One region of the Sedimenticola selenatireducens genome, then DNA from elsewhere that is predicted to be linked to it. Evidence: predicted binding sites of a transcription regulator. Region 1 holds the regulator's gene; each other region holds the start of a gene.
The links. The regulator sigma-54, encoded in region 1, starts transcription at its own class of promoters, with help from an activator protein. The targets are predictions, from matches to a motif close to TGGCANGNTNCNTGCTT.

Region 1 (5,552 bases):
CGGCGGCTGGCACCTCGATCATCCCACCCACCGGGATGTCTTTGGCGAACGGTATGCCATCGGCACTCAATGCGGCTTCGGTTTCGGCCAGCAGGGCCTTCAGTTTGCGCACCTCCTGGAGATTGGAGAGCATCGGGATCATAATCCGTACCGGCCCGTGAACGGCAGCGCGCAGGATAGCCCGCAGCTGGGGCTGGAACATTTTTGGTTCCTTCAGGCAGAGACGGATGGCGCGCAGCCCGAGTGCCGGATTGCAGCAGTAGGAAGTGCAACCGTCGACCTGTTTGTCGGCACCCAGGTCCAGGGTGCGTATGGTGATCGGGATACCGTCGAGTCCTTCCACCACCCGGCGGTAGGTCTGGTAATGCTCCTCTTCATCCGGCATGCCCTGCCGGTTCATATAGAGAAATTCGGTACGGTAGAGGCCGACGGCATCGGCCTGAAGTTCCCGGGTGGTTTCAATATCCTCCGGGAGTTCGATATTGGCCATCAGATGTACCCGCACACCCTCACGGGTGGTGGCGGCCTTGCCGATCAGGTTGCGTAATTGGGTGGCCCGGCTCTGGGCGGCGCTGATCCGGTGTTGATAATGGGCGAGGGTGGCCTGATCGGCATCCGCCAATATTACTCCCTGCTCTCCATCCACCACCACGGTTTCACCCTGGTGCAGCAACCGGGTGATGCTGTGCACACCAACAACCGCCGGTATATCGAGACTGCGGGCCAGAATGGCTGTATGGGACATGGGGCCGCCAAACTCGGTAATGAAGGCGGCGATTCCCTGATGGCGCATCACAATGGTGTCGGCCGGGGTGAGGTCCTGGGCCAGGATCACCTTGCCACTGAGGTTGTCGTTGCTCTCATCATCCAGATCCAGCAGGGCCATCTGGATCTGATTCACCACGTGTTCCACATCATCCTTGCGTGTTCTCAGGTAGGGATCATCCATGGTGTCGAACACCTGCACCAGGGATTCCCGCTGCAACTGCAGTGCCCACTCAGCGGCGTAGGCGTGCTTGCGGATCAACTTGATCGGTACCTCCACCAGGGCAGCGTCATTCATCATCAGGAGGTGGGTGTCAATGAAGGCGATAATGTCAGAGCGGGTGTTGCCGGGGATTTTCTGACGTATCTCATGAAGCCTTTCCCTGGCGCCGTTCACCGCCAGTTGGAAGCGTTTGATCTCGGCCGGGACATCGGCGGTATCAATCATACGCGGGCTGATTTCCAGCAGGCCGCGCTGCAGGATATGGGCCTCGCCGATGGCGATGCCCCGGGTGATGCCTATACCGTTACCGGCAAAGGTCATTCGGGCTCTCCGAAGCGGTCATTGACCAGGGCCTCGAGGGCATTGGCTGCCTCGATTTCATCATCGCCCTCGGTGGTGAGTGTCAACTCCGTACCCTGGCTGGCTGCCAGCATCATCACCTCCATAATGCTTTTTCCGTTGGCCGGTTTGGCGTCTCGGATCAGCTGGATGGTGCTGCTGTATTGTCCCGCCTCGGTGATGAACTTGGCCGCGGCGCGGGCATGCAGTCCCAGTCGATTGATAATTGTAATCTGCTTTGTGACCATAAAAAGCTCAAATCGCCCATGCCAAGGGGAAACAATATCGCACAATCCGTGCCGGTAACAAACCATCCATCTCACATGGCACCGAAGCCTGGATGAAGCCGCTCCCGGTGAAACCGACATCACCACCTGTGCTCAAGGTGGTGTAATCCGGGAGTGGCCGCCGTGCCATGCGCCGGATTCCGCCCGTTAGGAATTGCCTGTCTGCGGGCTTTCGTGGGCTGGGCTTTATCCAGGCTGCAAACTGCCTATTGGGTTAATTCGGTGCCTTCTCCTCCCGTGGCAGGTCCCGATGACGGGTCTGAATCTGCCTGCCATGGGCGCGGAAATGGATGGCCAGTTGCTCCACCAGATAGACCGAGCGGTGTTGTCCGCCGGTGCAGCCGATAGCGATGGTCAGATAGCTTCGCCCCTCGGTTTCAAAACGGGGTATCCACTGTTCCAGGAATTGGGCCAGATCCGCTTGATAATGCTTCACGTCATTGCTCGCACCGAGGAATGCCTGCACAGCCTCGTCTTTTCCGGTGAGCTGGCGCAGCGTCGGCTGCCAATGAGGATTAGGGAGGCAGCGTGCGTCGTAGACAAAGTCCGCGTCCCGGGGTACACCCTGCTTGAAACCGAAGGATTGAAACAGCAGGGAAATCTTGGTATCCAGCCGCTCGGTGATGCGGGAACGGATCAGGTGCCGCAGCTCATGCAGAGTGGTCTGACTGGTGTCGATGCGGATGTCGGCAACGTTGAGGAACGGCGCCATCAGTTCCCGTTCGTAGCTGATCGCTTCCGCCAGCGGACGTGCGCCACCGGTCAGGGGATGACGCCGCCGGGTCTCACTGAAGCGTTTGATCAGGGTCTCGTCCTGTGCTTCGAGGAAAATAACCTCAAAGCGAATCTTCTCCGCTTTCAGCGGCTGCAGCAGTGCGGAGATGCTTTCAAATTCGGTGGGCGTATTGCGTGAATCAATACTGATGGCGACCAACTGGAATCGCTTGTCCTGTCGTTTGACCAGCTCGCCGGCTAATGCAGGCAGCAGAAATACCGGCAGATTGTCGATACAGTAGTAGCCTTCATCTTCCAGGGTATGGAGTGCGACACTTTTTCCAGAACCGGAGAGTCCGGTGATGATGGCCAGCTTCATAGGGTCTCCGTTACCTCTGATTACACGATGGATGGCAGAAAAGCGTGTCGGCAGCGAAAACAGAGATCCTCTGTAGGCGGCCAGGGATCAGCCGCTGGCGCTTATCGGCATCGGTTCCTGTTGTATGAACTCCTGTAGCAGTGTCTCGCTGTCCCGGGCTTTTCTGAGTTTCTGGCAGAATGCTTCGTCACTGAACAGAGTGGCCAGTTTTGCCAGGAGTTGCAGATGTTCTTCTGTCGCCTCTTCCGGTACCAGGAGGCCGAACACCAGATCGACCGGTTGCTGGTCTATAGCGTCGAAATCGGCGCCGGACTGGAGCTGGATGAAGGCGCCTCGGGCCTCCGTGACACCGGCAACACGGGCGTGGGGCAGTGCTATGCCATGCCCCAGCCCGGTGCTGCCCAATCGCTCCCGCTCAAGCAGTTTGTCGAACACAGTACCCTGGTTGAGCTCCTCCGAGGCGGAGGCCAGCAGTCCGGCTATCTCTTCGAGTACGCGCTTTTTACTGGCGGCCGGATTCGCGGCGCTGATGCGTTCGGCAGTAATGAAATTTGCGGGAAACATGATTTTGCCTGTTGATTAGATTTCGGCGTTGGCGGGATCGATTCCCTTCATGCCTACACCATTGCGATGGTTGGTGCTTTTCTCCTTGAGCTTTTTCACCTGACGGTCGATTTTATCCACCAGACCGTCGATGGCGGCATACATATCCTCTTCTTCACAGTCGGCAAAGACATCGGCGCCATTCACATGGAGAGTAGCTTCCGCCTTCTGGCGCAGTTTCTCAACACTCAGGATGACATGGATCTTGGTGACATGATCAAAGTGCCGTTCCAGGCGCTCGAATTTTGTTTCGACATAGTTGCGCATGGCTTCGGTGATGTCCACATGATGACCGGTGATGCTGATTTGCATGATTTGCTCCTTGGTTACTGGCCTCTAGACGAGGCGCTTTCGCTCGTTTGATGGCGGGATCGCCATGGACTCGCGGTATTTTGCTACCGTCCGCCGTGCGACCTGAATGCCCTGATCGGCGAGTATGCTCGCCAGTTTGTTGTCGCTGAGTGGCTTGTTCGGCTTCTCGGCAGCGACCAGTTTCTTGATCAGTGCGCGTATCGCGGTGGCGGAACACTCTCCGCCTCCAGCCGTGCTGACATGGCTGGAGAAGAAATACTTGAATTCCAGCGTACCCCGGGGGGTATGCATATATTTTTGCGTGGTGACCCTGGATATGGTGGATTCATGCAGCTCCAGGGCCTCGGCGATGTCCCTCAATACCAGGGGCTTCATCGCCTCTTCGCCGTGCTCGAAGAATCCGCGCTGCAGTTCGACAATCTTGGTGGCCACGCGCAACAGCGTTTCATTGCGGCTCATCAGACTTTTGATAAACCAGCGCGCTTCCTGCAGATGATTCTTCAGGTAGTTGTTGTCGTCGCTGTTGTCGGCGCGCCGGATCAGCCGCGCGTATTCCGGGTTAACCCGGAGTTTGGGGGCGGCATCAGCGTTCAGATCCACATGCCAGACGCCATCTCGGCGGGTCACGAATACGTCGGGAATGACATATTGGGGTTCGGTTTCGGCCACCAGGCTGCCGGGGCGCGGTATCAGCGAGCGGATCAGCTGATTAATCGATTTCAGGGTGTCGTCATCAATCTTCAGCTTGCGTTTGATCTGGTTATGATCCTGCTGGGCCAGCAGGTCGAAGTGATTGTTGATCAGCTGAGTGGTCAGGGCCATGCACGGATGGGGATCCGTCAGCTGACTTAGCTGGATCAGCAGGCACTCCCTCAGGTCACGCGCGCCCACGCCGGGTGGGTCAAATTGCTGAATCCGGTGCAGCACCGCTTCGATCTCATCCAGCTCAACCTCGTCAGCGGACATGCTGACAAGAATCTCGTTCAGATCCATCCTCAGGTAACCGTCTTCATCGATGCCGTCAATGATTGAGACGGCAATCTCGCGGTCCAGATCGCTGAACGGGGTCAGGTTCAACTGCCAGGTGAGATAGTCGTAGAGGGTGCGGGCACTGCGGCGCTGGGCCAGGTAGTCACTGTCGCCGGCGTCCCGGGATGCCAGTCCGGAAGAGGGTGGTAGCGTGCTGTCGTAGACATCGTCCCAGCCGCTGTCCACCGGCAGCTCTTCCGGTATGGAGTTTGCCTCGCCGTTGACCTCTTTTTCGTTGTTGAGGTCATTGCTGCTGGCCTTGTCCCCTTTCAGGCCATCGCCATTGAGCCGCTCGATGGTGCGCTCTTGTTCATTCCCACGGGCCTCTTCGCGGGCGCTGTTCTCCTCTTCGGTCTCCAGCATCAGGTTGGAGTCGAGCGCCTCCTGAATCTCCTGCTTGAGATCCAGCGTAGAGAGTTGCAGCAAGCGGATGGCCTGCTGCAACTGCGGCGTCATGGTGAGATGTTGGCCAAGGCGAAGCTGGAGCGTTTGCTTCATGCGGGTATCTGGATCTGGTACGTAATTTGTATGGTTTTCACAGTTTCATTCTAGCGTAAAAAATCACCAGACGCACAAGGAGAAAATGGTTTATTGCCGTCAATCAACTGATGATCAACTCTAGAGACTGAACTCTTTTCCCAGGTAGACGGAGCGCACTTCCTGATTGGCCAGAATCTGCTCCGGTTCGCCCTCCGCCAGCACCTTGCCTTCGCTGATAATATAGGCGCGCTGACAGATGCCGAGGGTCTCCCGGACATTGTGATCGGTGATCAGTACGCCGATCCCCCGGGATGAGAGTGTACGGATAATATTCTGTATGTCCTTGACCGAGATCGGGTCGATACCGGCGAATGGTTCGTCAAGCAGTATGAAGCGGGGCTCCATGGCCAGTGATCGGGCG
Region 2 (5,552 bases), on a different contig from region 1:
GATCTGGTTGAGTCCGTGGTGACCATGATGTCCAAGAGCGCCGAGCGTCGCGGATTGGATCTGGATTACCGGATAGCGGCGGATCTGCCCAGGGTGGTCAGGGGGGATCCGATCAGGCTGCGTCAGGTACTGACCAATCTGGTCAGCAATGCCATCAAGTTCACTTCCAAAGGCGGGGTCATGGTTGAGTTGGCCTGTCGGGGGCGCAGCAGAAAAAATATTGAGGTGATCTTTGCCGTCAAGGATACGGGCGCCGGCATCAGCGGAGAGATTCAGGCCCGCCTGTTTCGATCCTTCAATCAGGCCGACGCTTCCACTACCCGTAAGCATGGAGGAACCGGGCTGGGCCTGGTGATCTCTCGGCGCCTTGTGGAGTTGATGGATGGCAAGATAGGGGTGAGGTCGGAAGTAGGAAAGGGATCGGTCTTCTGGTTTTTGGTCCCGTTGCGTAAATCCTTGCAGGATATACCGGCTGACAGGCGCTCGCTAAAGGGGGTGCGAGTTCTAGTTATTAATGATAACGATCGTCATGCGGAGAAGTTGGAGCAATATCTCGATGAGTGGGGTGTCCTGCATCAGCGCACGAACAGCACTATGGATGCCCTGTCAAAATTGATATCAACCGCAAACCTGGGTGAGAGTTGGGCCTATGAAGTGGTAATTATTGATAACAAGGCCCTGGGTGGCCGGCTGCGGGGCTTTCTGCAGGAGATCAATAGTGAGCCGCTGCTGGGGGGGGTGAAGCTGTTGACAATCGGCGATTCCGTTCGATCAGTCACCAGGCTGGGTGTGGATGCCACACTCGCGCGACCGGTAAAGAAGAGTGATCTATATCGTGCATTGTGTCGACTGATGGATGTGCAGAGTGAGGTGGCACAGGGTTCACAGACGGCGGCAGAGAAGCTTACCAATCAATTTCTTTATGCTGATTCCCAGGGCCAGTCATGGGCGGAAACGGTACCGATTGAAACAGCTGACGAATCGGGAGATCAATCCTCCAGCGAGGTGCGGCTGATGGGGCATGTCCTGTTGGTCGAAGATAATCTGGTCAATCTCAATGTGGCAAAAAAGATTCTGCTACGGTTGGGCCTGGAATGTGATGTGGCTCAGGATGGACTGGCTGCCCTTACCGCAATTAACCACCATCACTATGACCTGGTGCTGATGGATTGCCAGATGCCGCGTATGGATGGCTATGAGGCCACCCGGGCGATTCGCCTGCGGGAAGCCACCAAGGGATTGACCCGTTTGCCGGTCATTGCCATGACCGCCAATGCAATGGAAGGCGATCGTGAAAAATGTCTGGATGCCGGAATGGATGATTATCTCTCCAAGCCGGTCATGCCCGCGACCCTGCGACTAATGCTTTGCCAGTGGCTGCCCCGAAGTGAGCAGGATATCCCGGAAACGAGAAGTGAGGAGATTCAACCGGGTAGCGAAGCGGAAAGAATTTATCCTGCATCCGGAGATTCAGTCGAACGGGGTGGGCGGTTAACCGATGTTGATCGGGGTGTACTCGAAGAGTTGCAGGAAATTATGGACGATGATTTTTCCACCTTGCTGTTGAGTTTTCTTGATGCGGCACCGGGACTGATCCGTGAGATTGAAGCGGGTATTCTGGATGGGGATGCCAAGCAAGTGATTCTGCCTGCCCATTCATTGAAGTCGAGTAGCGCCAATGTGGGTGCGCTGAAGCTTTCTGGTATAGCACGCCAGATGGAACAGGATGCGAAAAACGGGGATCTTGCCGCCGTATCCGCTGCATTTGAACAACTGAATCAATCTTGCGATGCTGCCGGCCGCATCCTGCGTAAGGCGTGTGAGCAGGGATTGAATCAACTGGGCTTTGACTAATGGGAATGGCGTGGCGCTGAACAGTAAAAAGGTCTGGAAAAACCGGCAGGTTCTTTCATGGGGTCTCTATGACTGGGCAAATTCCGCCTTCGCCACAACGGTGATGGCGGGATTTTTCCCACTGTTCTTTAAACAGTATTGGGCTGCCGACCTGGCTGCCGGCGATAGCACCTTTCTGCTAGGCAGTTTCAATGCCCTTGCCAGTATGGTGGTTGTGCTGCTGGCTCCACTCCTGGGTGCCATTGCCGACAGCAGCAGTGCCCGCAAACGTTTTTTGCGCTACTTCGCCATGATGGGGGTTGTGATGACCGGTGCCCTCTACCTCGTCGCAGCCGGCGGCTGGATGATGGCGCTGATCCTCTATGCAATGGCGGTGATCGGTTTTTCCAGCGGTAATATTTTCTATGACGCCCTGCTGCCGGAGGTGGCAGATGAGTCTGAATTGGATGTGGTGTCATCGATTGGTTTTGCTCTGGGTTATCTGGGTGGCGGTATCCTGTTTGCCGTTAATGTCTGGATGACGCTCAATCCAACACTGTTTGGTCTGGCCGATGCAGCGGCGGCAGTGAAGGTTTCATTCCTGATGGTGGCGATCTGGTGGGCGGTGTTCACCATTCCAGTGCTGTTGTTCGTGCCGGAGCCGGTGACTGTCAGGCCTGTTGGTTGGTTGGCGAGTGTCAGGGCCGGTGCGCAACAACTCCGATACACCTTCTCAAAGTTGAAACTGCTGCGTCAGACCGGGCTGTTCCTGGTCGCCTACTGGCTTTACATCGACGGCGTGGATACCATCATCAGAATGGCGGTGGATTATGGTCTTGCGCTTGGTTTTGATGCCGATGGGTTGATTGTGGCACTGCTGATTACCCAATTTGTCGGTTTTCCCGCCGCCATACTGTTCGGCCATCTGGGCGAGCGTTTTGGTCCCAAGCAGGGTATTTTTGTAGCTATCGGAATCTATTTGGTTATTATCCTCTGGGCCTATCAAATGGATCAGGTGTGGGAGTTTTATCTGCTGGCGGTGGCTATCGGCCTGGTCCAGGGGGGCATCCAGGCGCTGAGCCGGTCATTCTATGTTCGCCTGATTCCACGGGATAAGCCGGCCGAGTTTTTCGGTTTCTACAATATGCTGGGAAAGTTCGCGGCAGTGCTGGGTCCGCTGATGATGGGTGTGGTCAGTGTGGCGACGGGAAGCCCCAGGCTATCAATCCTCTCGGTGGCAGTGCTGTTCGTTGCCGGCGCCTTGTTGCTTAAACGGGTCGATGAAACAGCAGGGAGAGCCCAGGCCCGGTTGCTTGAAGAGTGAGTGATGCATTTTGTTATCCTTCTGGTTCTGTTGATCCTGCTTATTCTTGGGCCCCAATGGTGGGTCAGGTCGGTACTGTCCCGGTATAACAGGGAAGACCGGCGGTTTCCCGGTTCAGGAGGTGAATTGGCGCGCCATCTGCTGGACCGACTTTCCCTCGAGCAGGTCAAGGTTGAGGAGACGTCCGGTGGACAGGGTGACCACTATGACCCGGAATCCCGTTGCGTCAGATTGACCCCGGAGAATCTGCATGGCCGATCATTAACGGCCGTGGTAACGGCCTCCCATGAAGTGGGGCATGCCATTCAGCATGCCTTGGGATACGGTCCCTTCCGCTGGCGTATGCGTCTGGTGAAAATCGCGCTGGTCGCGGAACGTCTGGGTTCCTTTTTACTGTTCGCCGTCCCGGTGTTGACCCTGATCACCAAGGCCCCCGGCGCCGGTGTGCTCATGTTTCTGGCGGCGGCAGCTACCTTGGGTGTCGGGTTGCTGGTGCAATTGATAACGCTGCCGGTTGAGTGGGATGCGAGTTTTGCACGCGCCATGCCGCTACTGGAGTCCGGCTATCTGGACAAAACCCAATTACCTGCCGCCAGGACCATTCTGCGCGCCTGCGCCTTTACCTACCTGGCGTCATCCCTGGCGGGTCTGCTCAATTTCTGGCGTTGGATGCGTCTCCTTCGGCACTGAGTGGCATGCGCCGTCGTGAGACGGGCGGCTACAAGCTTCAGAGCGGACCATGACGTACTAGTAGCAGGTCTGAACCATCTGCCATTTTTTCGCCTTTTAGCTGTTTATGGGCTGTCAATTCTTTGTCGCATCCCGGTTAAATATCATAACAACATGAAAATAAAGAGAAATATAACCGATTAATAAGTGGTATGCCTATTGCATGAGTCGGATTGGTTATCTGAGAGGAATAGCTTGTGGCAAAACAACAGGAAGATGAAGATCTCGATCTCGGCGCTGAAACCGGCGGCGGATCAAAAAAGAAACTGATGATCATCATAGCCGGCGTGACCCTGCTATTGATGATAGGTCTGGGTGTCGGCTGGTTTCTGATGGATGGTGAAGAAGCCGCGGTAGAGGATGTGCAAGAGGAGGTGGTCGAGGAGCAGCTTCCGGCTATCTATCATCCGCTGAATCCGGTTTTTGTGGTCAATCTGCCCCCGGGCGGCAAGGCTAAAATGCTGCAGATTGGTGTGCAGGTGATGGCGCGCGACCCTGCCCTGGTTGAGTTTATTAAGCACAATGATCCGATGGTGCGGCATAACCTGTTGTCGCTGTTTGGCAATCAACAGGACGCCGCACTGCGTGACCGAAAAGGCAAAGAGAAGCTCCAGGCGGAAGTCTTCAAGATGATTAACCAGATACTCAAGGATCAGAAGGCGGCGGGCGAGATCGAGGCCGTTTTCTTTACCTCCTTCGTGATGCAATAAGATTATGGCCGCCAGTGACCTACTCTCACAAGACGAAATCGACGCGCTGCTGCATGGTGTCGATGATGGTGACATCAATACCGATGCGGATGATCTGCTGGACGGTGAGGCCCGCTCTTATGATTTCGCCAGTCAGGACAGGATCGTTCGTGGGCGTCTGCCGACGCTGGAAATGGTGAACGAGCGATTTGCCCGTTATTTTCGTACCAGCCTGTTCAATATGCTGCGTCGTTCGGCTGATATCTCCGTGTCAGGCGTTCAAATGCTCAAGTTTTCCGAGTTTGTCCATAGCCTGTTTGTCCCGACCAGCTTGAATCTGGTAAAGGTTGCCCCGTTGAAAGGGAAAGGGCTCTGCGTGCTGGATCCAAAACTGGTTTTCAGCGTCGTCGACAATTTTTTCGGCGGCAGTGGCCGTTTCCACACCAAGATCGAGGGTCGCGACTTTACACCGACGGAGTTGCGCGTGGTTCAGATGCTGCTGAATCTCGCGTTTGCCGATCTTCATGAAGCCTGGAAGCCGGTACTGCCTCTGAAATTTGAGTGCGTCGGGTCCGAGGTCAATCCCCAGTTTGCCAATATCGTGAGCCCTTCCGAGGTGGTGGTGGTCACCTCGTTTCATATCGACCTGGAGGCCGGTGGCGGTGATATGCATATCTGCATGCCCTACTCAATGATTGAACCAATCCGGGATCTGCTGGATGCCGGTGTGCAGTCGGACCGTGGGGATAAGGATGAACGTTGGGTCATTGCGCTGAAGGACGAGATTATGGGTGTGTCAGTGGAACTCTCAACGATATTTTGTGAAACCACCCTGAGCATGAAAGAGCTCTCTGAACTGAAAAAAGGGGATGTGATACCGATGGATATCCCCCAGGTGGTTGAAGTGGCGGCGGCGGATGTGCCGATTTTTTCCGGCAGGGTGGGTGTCTCGGATGGAAACTACGCAATCAAGATCG
Region 3 (5,552 bases), on a different contig from region 1:
TCCTCGGAAATCCTCGAACCGGTGTTGTTTCCCATCGATGCCGGCCAGAGAAAAATCAGTAATATCTTGAGGTGGGTCTACACGCTCGATACCCTCTGATGCGCCTACGCTGCTATAACAGATCCAGAGAATCAAACCCAGACAATGTAGTTTACTCATGACTTGCCTTCTGATTGGCCCAGTTGGGATCCGCCTCGGTAATATCGCCTATCGGGGCAGCGAATGCGTCAGCGATAATAGTATCCACGTTATCACCGGTCAGGCTTTTCAGAAAGGCCACCAGGTCTTCCCGCTCGCCTTCGGACAGGCCCAGTGGTTTAATCCTTACATCCAGCAGTTCATTCTCAATACCGCCCTCGTTATAAAAATCAACCACCTCGCGCAAAGTGCTTAAAGAGCCGTTATGCATGTAGGGTGCCGTTAATGCAATATTCCGCAATGATGGGGTGTGATACTTCCACCGGTCATGGGGATTCTGGGTCACTTCATAGAGACCCACGTCTGCGGGTGGCGGATGGCCGACTGCGTCAATAATCTCCCTGTCGACTTCCAGATAAACACCGGGTGCCACCAGTATCTTCTCTTTCTCGGGTTTAATACCCATCGATTCACGGTATCCCACACCCGTGTTATGCATGGCATCATCCGTGAAAAGTGCGGCCTCCGTACCAATTTGATGACAGCTTACACAACCGGCCTTACCGGTGAAAAGCGCATGCCCCCGTTTTGCCGATTCACTCAGAATGTTGGTTTCGCCACCATAGTGCCAGCGGTCGAAGGGTGAATTACCCGACACAAGAAGACGCTCATAGCTTGCGATGGCCATCCCCAATGTTTCCATACTGACGCCTCGGCCATTAAACGCAGCCTCAAACATGCCGGCGTAATCAGGAATTTTGCGTATTTTCCCAATCACCGCACCGACCGAGGGATTGGCCATCTCATTCACGGCCAGTAATGGCCCCCACACCTGCTGTTCCAACGACTCTTCGCGGCCGTCGTGAAACAACCGGGACAGGTAACCGGTATTATAAATGGTGGGGGAATTTCTACGCCCACTCCGTCCTTCCAGACCAACCGCAATCGCCAGTTCATGATTGGTAAATCCTTGTTCAGGTATGTGGCACATAGCGCAAGAGAATGTGTCATTCAGCGATAACCGGCGATCGAAGAACAGCTTTCTTCCGAGTTCCACCTTGGCATGGGTAACCGGATTATCCTCGGGCTGAGGAATGGCAGGCAAACCCAGTGGGGGTCGTACCAGGTAGTGAGACAGGTCGGCTTTTTCTCCGGTACGTTCCGCAACCGACTGACTCTGCGTCACGTATCCAGATGTTTCATATCCTCCCTTATAATCACCTGGCCTGGAAAGTTCGGATACTTTTATTGACTCGTTTGGGCTATACCGTTCGTACTTAGGCACGCTATCCTGCAGTATCGTCTTGGCATCATTGATAATGAGTTCAGGATAGAGAAAAGAGACACTGTAGATATTGCGGATGCGCTTCTCTGGATCGATCAGAAACACCCGGAGAATATGTGAAAATGTCGATAACTCCCTACCCTGCTCATCCACATCCCTGATAACCGGCTGGTTGTAACTATCAAGTATCGGTTCCAGCTCCTTCCATGACGCAGTGGTCAGAAAACGCCAGTTTCCGGCATCTGCGTACCCCCCACCGTAAAGAGACAATACTTCAGGCGTGTCATATACCGGATCAAAGCTCAAACTCAGCATCTGCAAGCGGTCACGTAAAACAGGATCATTTTTTATTTTACGCTGGATGTCATACATGACTGCCGTTGCCAGCGGACAGCCATTGACATCGCTACAGGTACTGTAGATAAAGCTGAGCAGAATAATTTTCCCGTGGCCAAAGAAATCGTGCAATCTTCCCTCTTTGCCATCCGCATCGATCACCCTGCCATCCGCTGCTACTCCAAACGGTGGTAGCTTGTAGCTGCCCACTTTCGGCGGTGGGTACTCGGCCTTTGTGTAGAATGGCGCCAGTACTGCAGGCGGCTCTCGTGCAGGCGCAACAAGCGGACTGTGAGTCATTAGTGCGCTCAGTAGAATGACGGCTATGGCATATATCCCACGCTGCTTGATTACGCTCATACAGAATACTCCGCACATCCAGAGATTAAAAAAATGCCCTCCGGGGTAAGAGGGCAGGAATCCCCTGCCGGTGGAACCCGGCAGGGGTGTCGGGAAAAACCTGCTATTTTGCAGCGACGGCAGACTGACCCTTTTCTGTACTTCTGTTATTGGCATATAGCGAGTAGGCACCGAAACGCATCTGATGCGCGCGTCCCAATTTCTCTTTTAAAAAGTCTATGGAGAACTGCTCGGTCAACTGTTTGCCGTCCCAGTGATAGGCCTTGAAATACTGCTCATTGTCCTGCCCCTTTTTATCCCAGTTAGCCAGCAAGGAACTGGTATAGTAAGCGCGTTTTCCATCCCAACTCTCCGACACCATATTGACCTGTGCCGCTATCTTCTTTTCATAGGTCTGCTTGGGATTGTGCGGATCACTCAGATCAAAAAAGCGACTGGTACCATCCATGAAGGTGTTGACCCACAGACCGGAGTCATCAGCCAGCAAGGAGATATCAACCGGGAGAGGCACCTTGGAAGGATCACCCACATCGGCAATTTCCTTGGCCTGCCATTCGCCCGTTTCATCCTCATAGATCATCCAGATTTTGGAAGTCAGCGCAGTCGTTGTCAGACACCAGTTATTCTCAGACTTCCATGCACAGCGGACTTCCAACGGCGCTCCAGGGACATCGAGTACCTTTTTGGGCTTGCGCGTGTGCAGATCCCATACCACTACCGTATTACCAAAACGCTTCATGGCCTCTTTGTCCTGCAGCATCTTGCCAAAGTCCATCATATAGTTTGACCAGCCGGTAAATGACGAAGTCACCATCACATTGCGACGTGGCAATGCACGAATATCATAGCCATAACCATCGGCAAAATTACCACCCTTCTTGGCGCCCTGCAGGTTTTGATCTGTTGGAATCCAGTGCGTTGCCACGTATTCACCTTCATTGGTGTATTCAACCAATGCTGTACGCCCCCCGTGATCCTGATTGTTCGACAGCCCGGTGATCATCATACGGCCCGGCAAGGCATAGGTTGTGTGGGGGCCAACAACTCCCCCACTCTTCGCGACAAAGTCTGTAACCACCTTGTGAAGCTGAGGTTTGGCCGGATCTGTATGAACATCAAATATAAACAGCTTATTGGTATCCAGACCTCCGGCCCAGAGATAGCGACGGTCATCGGTAAATCCCGAGTGATGGGCCTCGTTGCGCCCCCCGACAGAGAGGCTATTGATGACCTTACCGTAATTCATGGATTTCGGATTCACGTCAACCGTGACCAGTTTGTCCTGACCATCCCCCAGTCCATCGACACCCAGAGTCCAGACATAGACAAAATCCTCCTGGCCGACAATCTTCGCCATGTAGGGTGACTGGCAGGTTTCATCAGCGACTGTCCTGGCAGGCATCGCAGTAAACAGTGTCGTTGCTGCCAACGAGGCAGCCATAAGAACACGACTGAATGTCCCTTTGTGTTGCTTTTGCATAAGGTGGTTTCCTCCAACTCTTCACTCTATTTGGTTGTTTGCTGGGTTAAAGCCCCAAGCAGTTGGGGAATACTTTGCCAGCCTGATCATCACCGCGATCTCCAGCGGTGTGCGGACATGTCGCAAGATAGATGCCAAACTGACAAATATCAGTTTTTACAAGCGTTCAATGCGCATGCAGAGTTGTCCGGTGCGCCGTCGCTGTTACACATACACACGCTGTTGCACAGTGTCTGCAACACTTATCGGGTTTCTGATCAGGCAGGACAGGCCTGCATAAGTTGGCACTAAAGCTGCATTGTAGGGGGGATAATCTGGAGAACTTCATGCGCAGATCAATTAAGTACTCATTCATAGCACTACTACTAATCACCGGCGGCACGGCATTCGGATTGGGTGGTGATTTCAGCCTGACCGCACACAACGGCAAGCCTTATTCGCTGGCCGATTCGCGCGGCAATATTGTCATACTTTCATTTGGATACAGCTTCTGTCCCGACATCTGCCCGACAGCACTGGCAACCATCAGCAGTGCCCTGGACAGCATCGGCGACGCTGCGCAACAAGTCGATCCACTCTTTATATCTGTAGACCCGGACAGGGATACCCCTGAGTTTCTAAGTAAGTACACGCAATATTTTCATCCGCGGCTGATTGGTCTGACGGGTGATGCAGAAGACATTGCGGAAATTGCCGGGCGCTATCACGCTCGGTTCCAGTTCGTAGGCAAGGGTGAAACGCCCAATTACACCATTGATCATACCGCGAGCCTCTACGTAATAGACCGAGAGGGAAAACTGATGACGGTTCTACCCCACGGACTCCCCCCCCAAGCCTTGGCCGAGAGTCTGATGAATGCCATCAATCAACCATCCGAATAAAGCCAGGGTCAAGGCAGGTCCTATTATTGGGTTATTGAGATCTACTCATAGCTGGCAGAAATAAAAAATGAGGATATGTTGTTGAAAGTAAAAACAACAGGCAGGAAACCCCGCAGAAGAGGTCGGCAGGCCGCACCTGCAGACCTGACGGCAGTAAAGCAGTACCTGGATGTTGGAAACACCAGTCGTGATCGGCTGATTGAATACTTGCATCGTATTCAGGATGACCGGGGCTACCTGGATAGCGGCATATTGACCGCACTGGCGGAGATACTTCGGCTTTCGACCGGTGAAGTGTATGAAGTGGCCAGTTTTTATCATCACTTTAATATCATCAAGGATAATGCCCCCCCGCCACCGGCACTGACGATTCGGGTATGTGACTCCATCAGCTGTAACCTGGCAGGTGCCGAAACCCTCATTACTGAATTACAGGCTGGTCTGGGTGAGGCTGTTCGCCTGCAACGGGTTCCCTGTATCGGACGATGTGAGAACGCGCCTGTAGCTGTCGTGGGTACCAATCCGATCCCGTTTGCCACCCCCGATCGCGTCTGCAAGACAGTTGATCAGGGTATCCATGACGAACCCATACCCAAGGCAGCACTCACCTATTCATCTTATCTTGAATCGGGCGGCTATCGGCGACTCAAAGACCTGGTCAATGAAGGTGATGAAGCAACCTGCGAATCAATCATTGAGACACTGGAGAACGCAAACCTGCGTGGCCTTGGCGGCGCGGGTTTTCCTGCCGGAAGGAAATGGCGCATTGTGCGGGGCTTTGCTGCCCCGCGCCTGATGGCTGTCAATATAGATGAAGGAGAACCGGGCACATTCAAGGACAGGTATTACCTGGAGCGCGATCCGCATCGTTTTCTGGAAGGAATGCTGATTGCCGCCACTGTAGTGGGTATTGAAAAGATTTACATCTATCTGCGCGACGAGTACGCCGGTATTCGTACACTACTGCAACGTGAATTGCGAGCACTCAATCTTGATCCACCATGTCACCTTCCAGAAATCGAACTACGGCGGGGAGCCGGGGCCTACATCTGCGGTGAAGAGTCCGCCATGA
Region 4 (5,552 bases), on a different contig from region 1:
TCGATGCGGTCCAGCAGCGGCCCGGAGATGCGGCTCCGATAGCGCGCCACCTGGTCACTGCTGCAGCGACAGGGCTGGCCGCTATTGTCCCCCAGATAACCGCAGGGGCAGGGATTCATCGCGGCGATCAGCTGAAAACGGGCCGGAAACTGCTCCTGGCGGGCGGCCCGGGAGATGGTCACCTGGCCGGTCTCCAGCGGTTCTCGCAGTACCTCCAGCACGCGGCGGTCGAACTCCGGCAACTCATCCAGAAACATCACCCCGTTGTGTGCCAGCGAGATCTCGCCGGGTCTGGGATTACTGCCACCGCCCACCAGGGCGACGCCGGAGGCGGTGTGATGGGGTGTGCGAAACGGGCGCTGTCGCCAGTCGCTGGCGGAAAAGCCCTGGCTGCTGATGGAGCGGATGGCGGCCGTCTCCAGCGACTCTTGTTCACTCATGCCGGGCAGGATACCGGGCAGGCGCGAGGCGAGCATCGACTTGCCGGTACCGGGCGGACCTATCATCAGCAGGCTGTGACCGCCGGCGGCGGCGATCTCCAGTGCCCGCTTGGCGTGCTGTTGTCCTCTGACCTCGGCCAGGTCAGGGTGGTGGGTTGTTTCGGCGGGGACGCAAGGCGCTTCAAGCGGCTCAACGGCGTCACCCTTGATCAGGTGGTCGCAGACGCTCAGCAGATGGTTGGCCGGGAACAGCGGGATTCTGCTGACCAGGGCGGCTTCGGCGGTGCACTCCTGCGGCAGGATCAGGCCGCGTCCGGCATCCCTGGCCGCCAGGGCCACCGGCAGGACACCCTTGACCGGGCGGAGGGTGCCGGAGAGGGCCAGTTCGCCAATGAACTCATACCGGTCGAGGGTCTGGGACGGGATTTGTCCCGAGGCGGCCAGGATGCCGAGGGCGATGGCCAGGTCAAACCGTCCCCCCTCTTTCGGCAGGTCGGCGGGGGCAAGGTTGATGGTGATGCGGCGCGGTGGAAATTCGAAACCGGAGTTGATCAGGGCGCCGCGTACCCGATCCTTGCTCTCTTTAACCGCCATTTCCGGCAGGCCGACAATGGAGAGGGCGGGCAGGCCGTTGGCCAGGTGAACCTCGATGGTTACCAGAGGTGCGTTAATGCCGCTGCGGGCGCGGCTGTGCAGGGTAGCGAGGGACATGTTCACCTTCCATGGTGCGTGTCGGGCCGCTCGTCACTGAACGGCGATGGTTGTTATTGGGCGTTCAATCAGCAGATGGCCTGGTATCTGCTTCCAGTTCGGCGATGCGACGTTCCAATCCTTCCAGCTTCTCCCGGGTCCGCAACAGCACGGCGCGCTGGATCTCGAACTCTTCCCGGGTGACCAGTTCCAGGTGGCTGAGCCCCGCCTCCAGCGCTGACCGCAGGTTTTTCTGCAGATCTTCCTGCAGCAGTTGCAGACCGACCGGGACGCTGCCGGCCACCCGTTTGGCGAGATCGTCTAAAAGCTTGGAATCAATCATGGGCGCAAGATAACGGGGGTGGGCGCGGTTGTCCAGTCCCGCGGACTGCGAAGCGGGCGCGTGCCGGCAGTTTTTGTCTGCACCATATTGGTGCGTATATCTGATGCAGCATCCTGTTGGTGCACAGGTTTTTATGTCCCTGTCCCTGTGTGTTGGTTAATTAATTGATTATAAATGAAAAACTTCTGTTGGCACGGGAGCTGCAAATAAGAGGGCAAGCCGGACTGGAGCTTCCGGTCCATTCACCAGAATGGCTAACCATCTTAATTAGCAGCAGGAGAACATGTAATGAAACTGGTTTCTGCAATCATCAAGCCCTTCAAGCTGGATGACGTACGCGAAGCGCTTTCCGAAATCGGCGTGTCCGGTATCACCGTCGTTGAAGTGAAGGGATTCGGTCGTCAGAAAGGTCACACAGAACTCTATCGCGGCGCCGAGTATGTGGTCGATTTTCTGCCCAAGATTCGGGTGGATGTGGCAATCGCCGCAGACAAGCTGGATCAGGTGATCGAGGCGATCAGCGAGGCGGCCAAAACCGGCAAGATCGGTGACGGCAAGATTTTCGTCTCGAGCCTGGAGCAGGTGGTGCGTATTCGCACCGGTGAAACCGGTCCGGATGCACTCTGAAGCCAATCGATCCGTTTAATAACTTAGAGGTTAATGTTATGGAAGAGATACTCAATCTTCGCTACGCCCTCGATACCTTCTACTTTCTGGTATCCGGTGCGTTGGTGATGTGGATGGCGGCAGGGTTCGCCATGCTGGAGGCGGGTTTGGTGCGGGCCAAGAACACCGCCGAAATCCTGACCAAAAACGTCGCGCTGTTTGCCATCGCCTCCATCATGTACATGCTGATGGGCTACGGCATCATGTACCCGGAAGGGGGTAACGGGGTGATTCCCGCCTTTGACCTGTCGTTTATGTTTGGTGGTGATAACGATGCCGGCGCGGTCCTGAAGCAGGGTGCGGATGGCTGGTATGACGGGGATTACTACTCCGGCATGTCCGATTTCTTTTTCCAGGTGGTGTTTGTGGCGACCGCCATGTCCATCGTCTCCGGTGCCGTGGCCGAGCGTATGAAGCTCTGGAGCTTCCTGCTGTTTGCCGTGGTGATGACCGGCTTTATCTACCCGATGCAGGGCTACTGGAAGTGGGGCGGTGGTTTCCTCGACGCACTCGGCTTCCAGGATTTCGCCGGTTCGGGCGTGGTTCACCTGGCGGGTGCCTCCGCCGCGCTGGCGGGTGTGCTTCTGCTCGGTGCGCGCAAGGGCAAGTACGGACCCGACGGGCAGATCCGGGCGATCCCCGGTGCCAATATGCCGATGGCGACCCTGGGCACCTTTATCCTCTGGATGGGCTGGTTCGGTTTCAACGGCGGCTCGGAGCTGGTGCTCTCCAACGTGGGTGAGGCAAATGCGGTGGCGGCGGTGTTCGTGAATACCAATGCCGCGGCGGCCGGTGGTGTGGTGGCGGCCCTGCTGACGGCGCGCGCCATCTTCGGCAAGGCCGATCTGACCATGACCCTGAACGGCGCGCTGGCTGGTCTGGTGGCGATTACCGCCGAGCCGTTGGCTCCCAGTCCTGTCTGGGCCACGGCGGTGGGTATGGTTGGCGGCGTGCTGGTCGTGTTTGCCATCCTGTCGCTGGACAAGCTGAAGATCGATGATCCGGTCGGTGCCATCTCGGTCCACGGGGTGGTGGGCATGTGGGGTCTGCTGGCTGTTCCTTTCTCCAATAGCGACGCCTCTTTTGGCGCCCAGATTACCGGTCTGCTGGTGATCTTCGGCTGGACCTTTGTGGCCAGCTTCCTGGTCTGGCTGGTTCTTAAAATGACTGTCGGTATTCGGGTCTCTGAGGAGGAGGAGTACAACGGTGTGGATCTCAGCGAGTGTGGGCTTGAAGCCTACCCCGAGTTTGTCGGGTCACGCGGCTCCGGTATCTGAGTCACGAGCTCAATGCGATGTTTGGGGCGCCCATGTGGCGCCCCTTTTTTGTGATTGGGGGAGGTTCGCGGACAACCGCATGGTCGTGGGAAGTAAGGGGCATATTCTGACGGACCTGTGGTTAAATGCTGCAACTTGGCCGCCTAATCCGTAGAATCAGTGTTTCCACGGATCCACTGTTATGATTTGCATGCGCGATAAAGACCATAAAAAACCGCAATGTCCCGTTGGCGAGCCCCGCTGTGAGCATATTGATTCCCTGATGGCGCTGCGTGAAGAAGTGGAGACGCTTGCGGATCTGGTGCTGACCGATCCAATGACGCGGTTGTTCAATTATCGCCATTTTTCCCAGGCGCTGGAGCAGGAACTGGAGCGAACACACCGCACCGGTCAGCCGACGGCCTTGATCATGCTCGATCTCGATCACTTCAAGCGGGTCAATGACACCTGGGGCCACGAGGCGGGGAATCGGGTCCTGCGCCATGTGGGGGAACTGATGGTTACCCTGTTGCGCAAGATTGATATTCCGTGTCGCTATGGTGGTGAGGAGTTTGCCCTGATCCTGCCGGGTACGCCACTGCCCCGGGCGGTCAATGCGGCCGAGCGGCTGCGGACGGCTATTGAGGAGACTCCGGTGATGCTGGAAGAGAAGCCCCTGCTGGTAACTGCCAGCATGGGCGTGAGCGTCTACCAGCGCAGCAGCAATTTGTCTGCGGACTCTTTTGTGAAGCAAGTGGACGCCCTGCTCTATGTGGCCAAGACCCAGGGGCGTAACCGGGTGGCCCATCCTGACCTGGAGAGCATGAAGCCCAAGGGGCAGGTGGGTGCCGATGAGAAGGCCGCGCTCTATGGGCCCGATTAAGCGGCAGGCTGAAAATGGATCGCACGATGAGGCGCTGTCAGGGATGAACCGGCGAGCTATCTTTCTGCTGTTACTGCTGATGAGCGTCGTGTGGCTGGATTCAGCCCATGCGGCGGTGTATCGCTGGGTCGATGCGGATGGCCGTACCCAGTTCGGCGACCGGCCCCCGCCAGACCGGTCTGCCGAGCAGGTGCAGATCAGGCAGCAACCGGTGCCGGATGAGGCCGGTGCGCCGATGAGTGACCAGCAGCGGCGGGAGTTGCGACAGAAGATACTGGACGCCTACCGGGAAGAGCGCGAGGAGAAACGGCAGGCGCGGGCGCAACGGGTTGCGGAAGAGGCCAGGCGCAAGATGGCCTGTGCCAGGGCGAAAGACCGCGTGCGGGAATACGAGGCCGCGGCCGGACTGTATGAGTTGCAGCCGGACGGGTCGCGCCGTTATCTTTCGGACGAGGAGTTTCGCGCCTCCCTGCGGAGGGCGCGGGACGAGGTAAAAAGGAACTGTCGCCAAGGTGACTGATTCCGCCCATCCAAATCCTGACCGGCGGACAGGTTTTTTACTATTTCCTTATATGATGTCTCTATATCATCCGTCCTGATCGGTTATCATACGCCCATCTTTTCGCCGCCACGTAGCCTACCTATGAAACACAAGATACACATCGTTCCCCAAGATTATGGCATCCACCGCTGGGGGGACGGATTCTTCGGTATCAACGAGCAGGGGCATGTAGTGGCCCGGCCGATCCGCTCCGGTGATGTTGAGATTGATCTCTACCGACTGGCCCATGAAGTGAAGAAGACGGGGTTGTCGTGGCCGGTACTGGTGCGCTTTACCGATATTCTGCACGAACGGGTGTCGGCTCTGTGCGGTGCATTTGCCAGCGCCATGGATGAGTTCGATTTCACCGGACACTACATGGCCATCTACCCGATCAAGGTCAACCAGCAGCGCAGCGTGGTGGAAGAGGTGTTGGCCAAGGAGGAGGGGAGTGTCGGGCTGGAGGCCGGCAGTAAGCCGGAGCTGTCGGCAGTGCTGGCGCATGCCCCGCTGGGCGGGGTGATCGTCTGTAACGGTTACAAGGACAGCGAGTATATCCGCCTCGCCCTGATCGGTCTCAAGCTGGGACACCGGGTCTATATCGTTATTGAGAAACTCTCCGAGCTGGAGCTGGTGCTGGCGGCAGCCGAGGAGCTGGGCGTGGAGCCGCTGTTGGGTGTGCGGGTGCGGCTCTCATCATCCGGCACTGGTTATTGGCAGGACTCGGGTGGTC

Region 2: a site for sigma-54 is predicted at 4,035-4,051, ahead of ACHZBF_RS04775 (flagellar basal body-associated FliL family protein). Genes of this name have one in related genera too.
Region 3: a site for sigma-54 is predicted at 3,720-3,736, ahead of mtoX (methanethiol oxidase). Genes of this name have one in related genera too.
Region 4: a site for sigma-54 is predicted at 1,663-1,679, ahead of glnK (P-II family nitrogen regulator). Genes of this name have one in related genera too.

Annotation. Positions count from the first base shown of each region.
Region 1 covers NZ_CAXXYC010000001.1:217,026-222,577, forward strand. Annotated here, with positions in the region: gene ptsP (phosphoenolpyruvate--protein phosphotransferase) at 1-1,309, opposite strand, end outside; gene ACHZBF_RS01070 (HPr family phosphocarrier protein) at 1,306-1,575, opposite strand; gene rapZ (RNase adapter RapZ) at 1,829-2,707, opposite strand; gene ptsN (PTS IIA-like nitrogen regulatory protein PtsN) at 2,795-3,271, opposite strand; gene hpf (ribosome hibernation-promoting factor, HPF/YfiA family) at 3,287-3,622, opposite strand; gene ACHZBF_RS01090 (RNA polymerase factor sigma-54) at 3,647-5,149, opposite strand; gene lptB (LPS export ABC transporter ATP-binding protein) at 5,270-5,552, opposite strand, start outside.
Region 2 covers NZ_CAXXYC010000003.1:234,084-239,635, forward strand. Annotated here, with positions in the region: gene ACHZBF_RS04760 (response regulator) at 1-1,854, shown strand, start outside; gene ACHZBF_RS04765 (MFS transporter) at 1,865-3,157, shown strand; gene ACHZBF_RS04770 (zinc metallopeptidase) at 3,161-3,847, shown strand; gene ACHZBF_RS04775 (flagellar basal body-associated FliL family protein) at 4,084-4,596, shown strand; gene fliM (flagellar motor switch protein FliM) at 4,601-5,552, shown strand, end outside.
Region 3 covers NZ_CAXXYC010000003.1:525,139-530,690, reverse strand. Annotated here, with positions in the region: gene ACHZBF_RS06200 (peroxiredoxin family protein) at 1-159, opposite strand, end outside; gene ACHZBF_RS06195 (cytochrome c peroxidase) at 152-2,119, opposite strand; gene mtoX (methanethiol oxidase) at 2,223-3,599, opposite strand; gene ACHZBF_RS06185 (SCO family protein) at 3,926-4,480, shown strand; gene ACHZBF_RS06180 (NAD(P)H-dependent oxidoreductase subunit E) at 4,562-5,552, shown strand, end outside.
Region 4 covers NZ_CAXXYC010000004.1:1,538,579-1,544,130, forward strand. Annotated here, with positions in the region: gene ACHZBF_RS18295 (YifB family Mg chelatase-like AAA ATPase) at 1-1,151, opposite strand, end outside; gene ubiK (ubiquinone biosynthesis accessory factor UbiK) at 1,216-1,473, opposite strand; gene glnK (P-II family nitrogen regulator) at 1,762-2,100, shown strand; gene ACHZBF_RS18310 (ammonium transporter) at 2,139-3,416, shown strand; gene ACHZBF_RS18315 (GGDEF domain-containing protein) at 3,607-4,278, shown strand; gene ACHZBF_RS18320 (DUF4124 domain-containing protein) at 4,265-4,798, shown strand; gene speA (biosynthetic arginine decarboxylase) at 4,922-5,552, shown strand, end outside.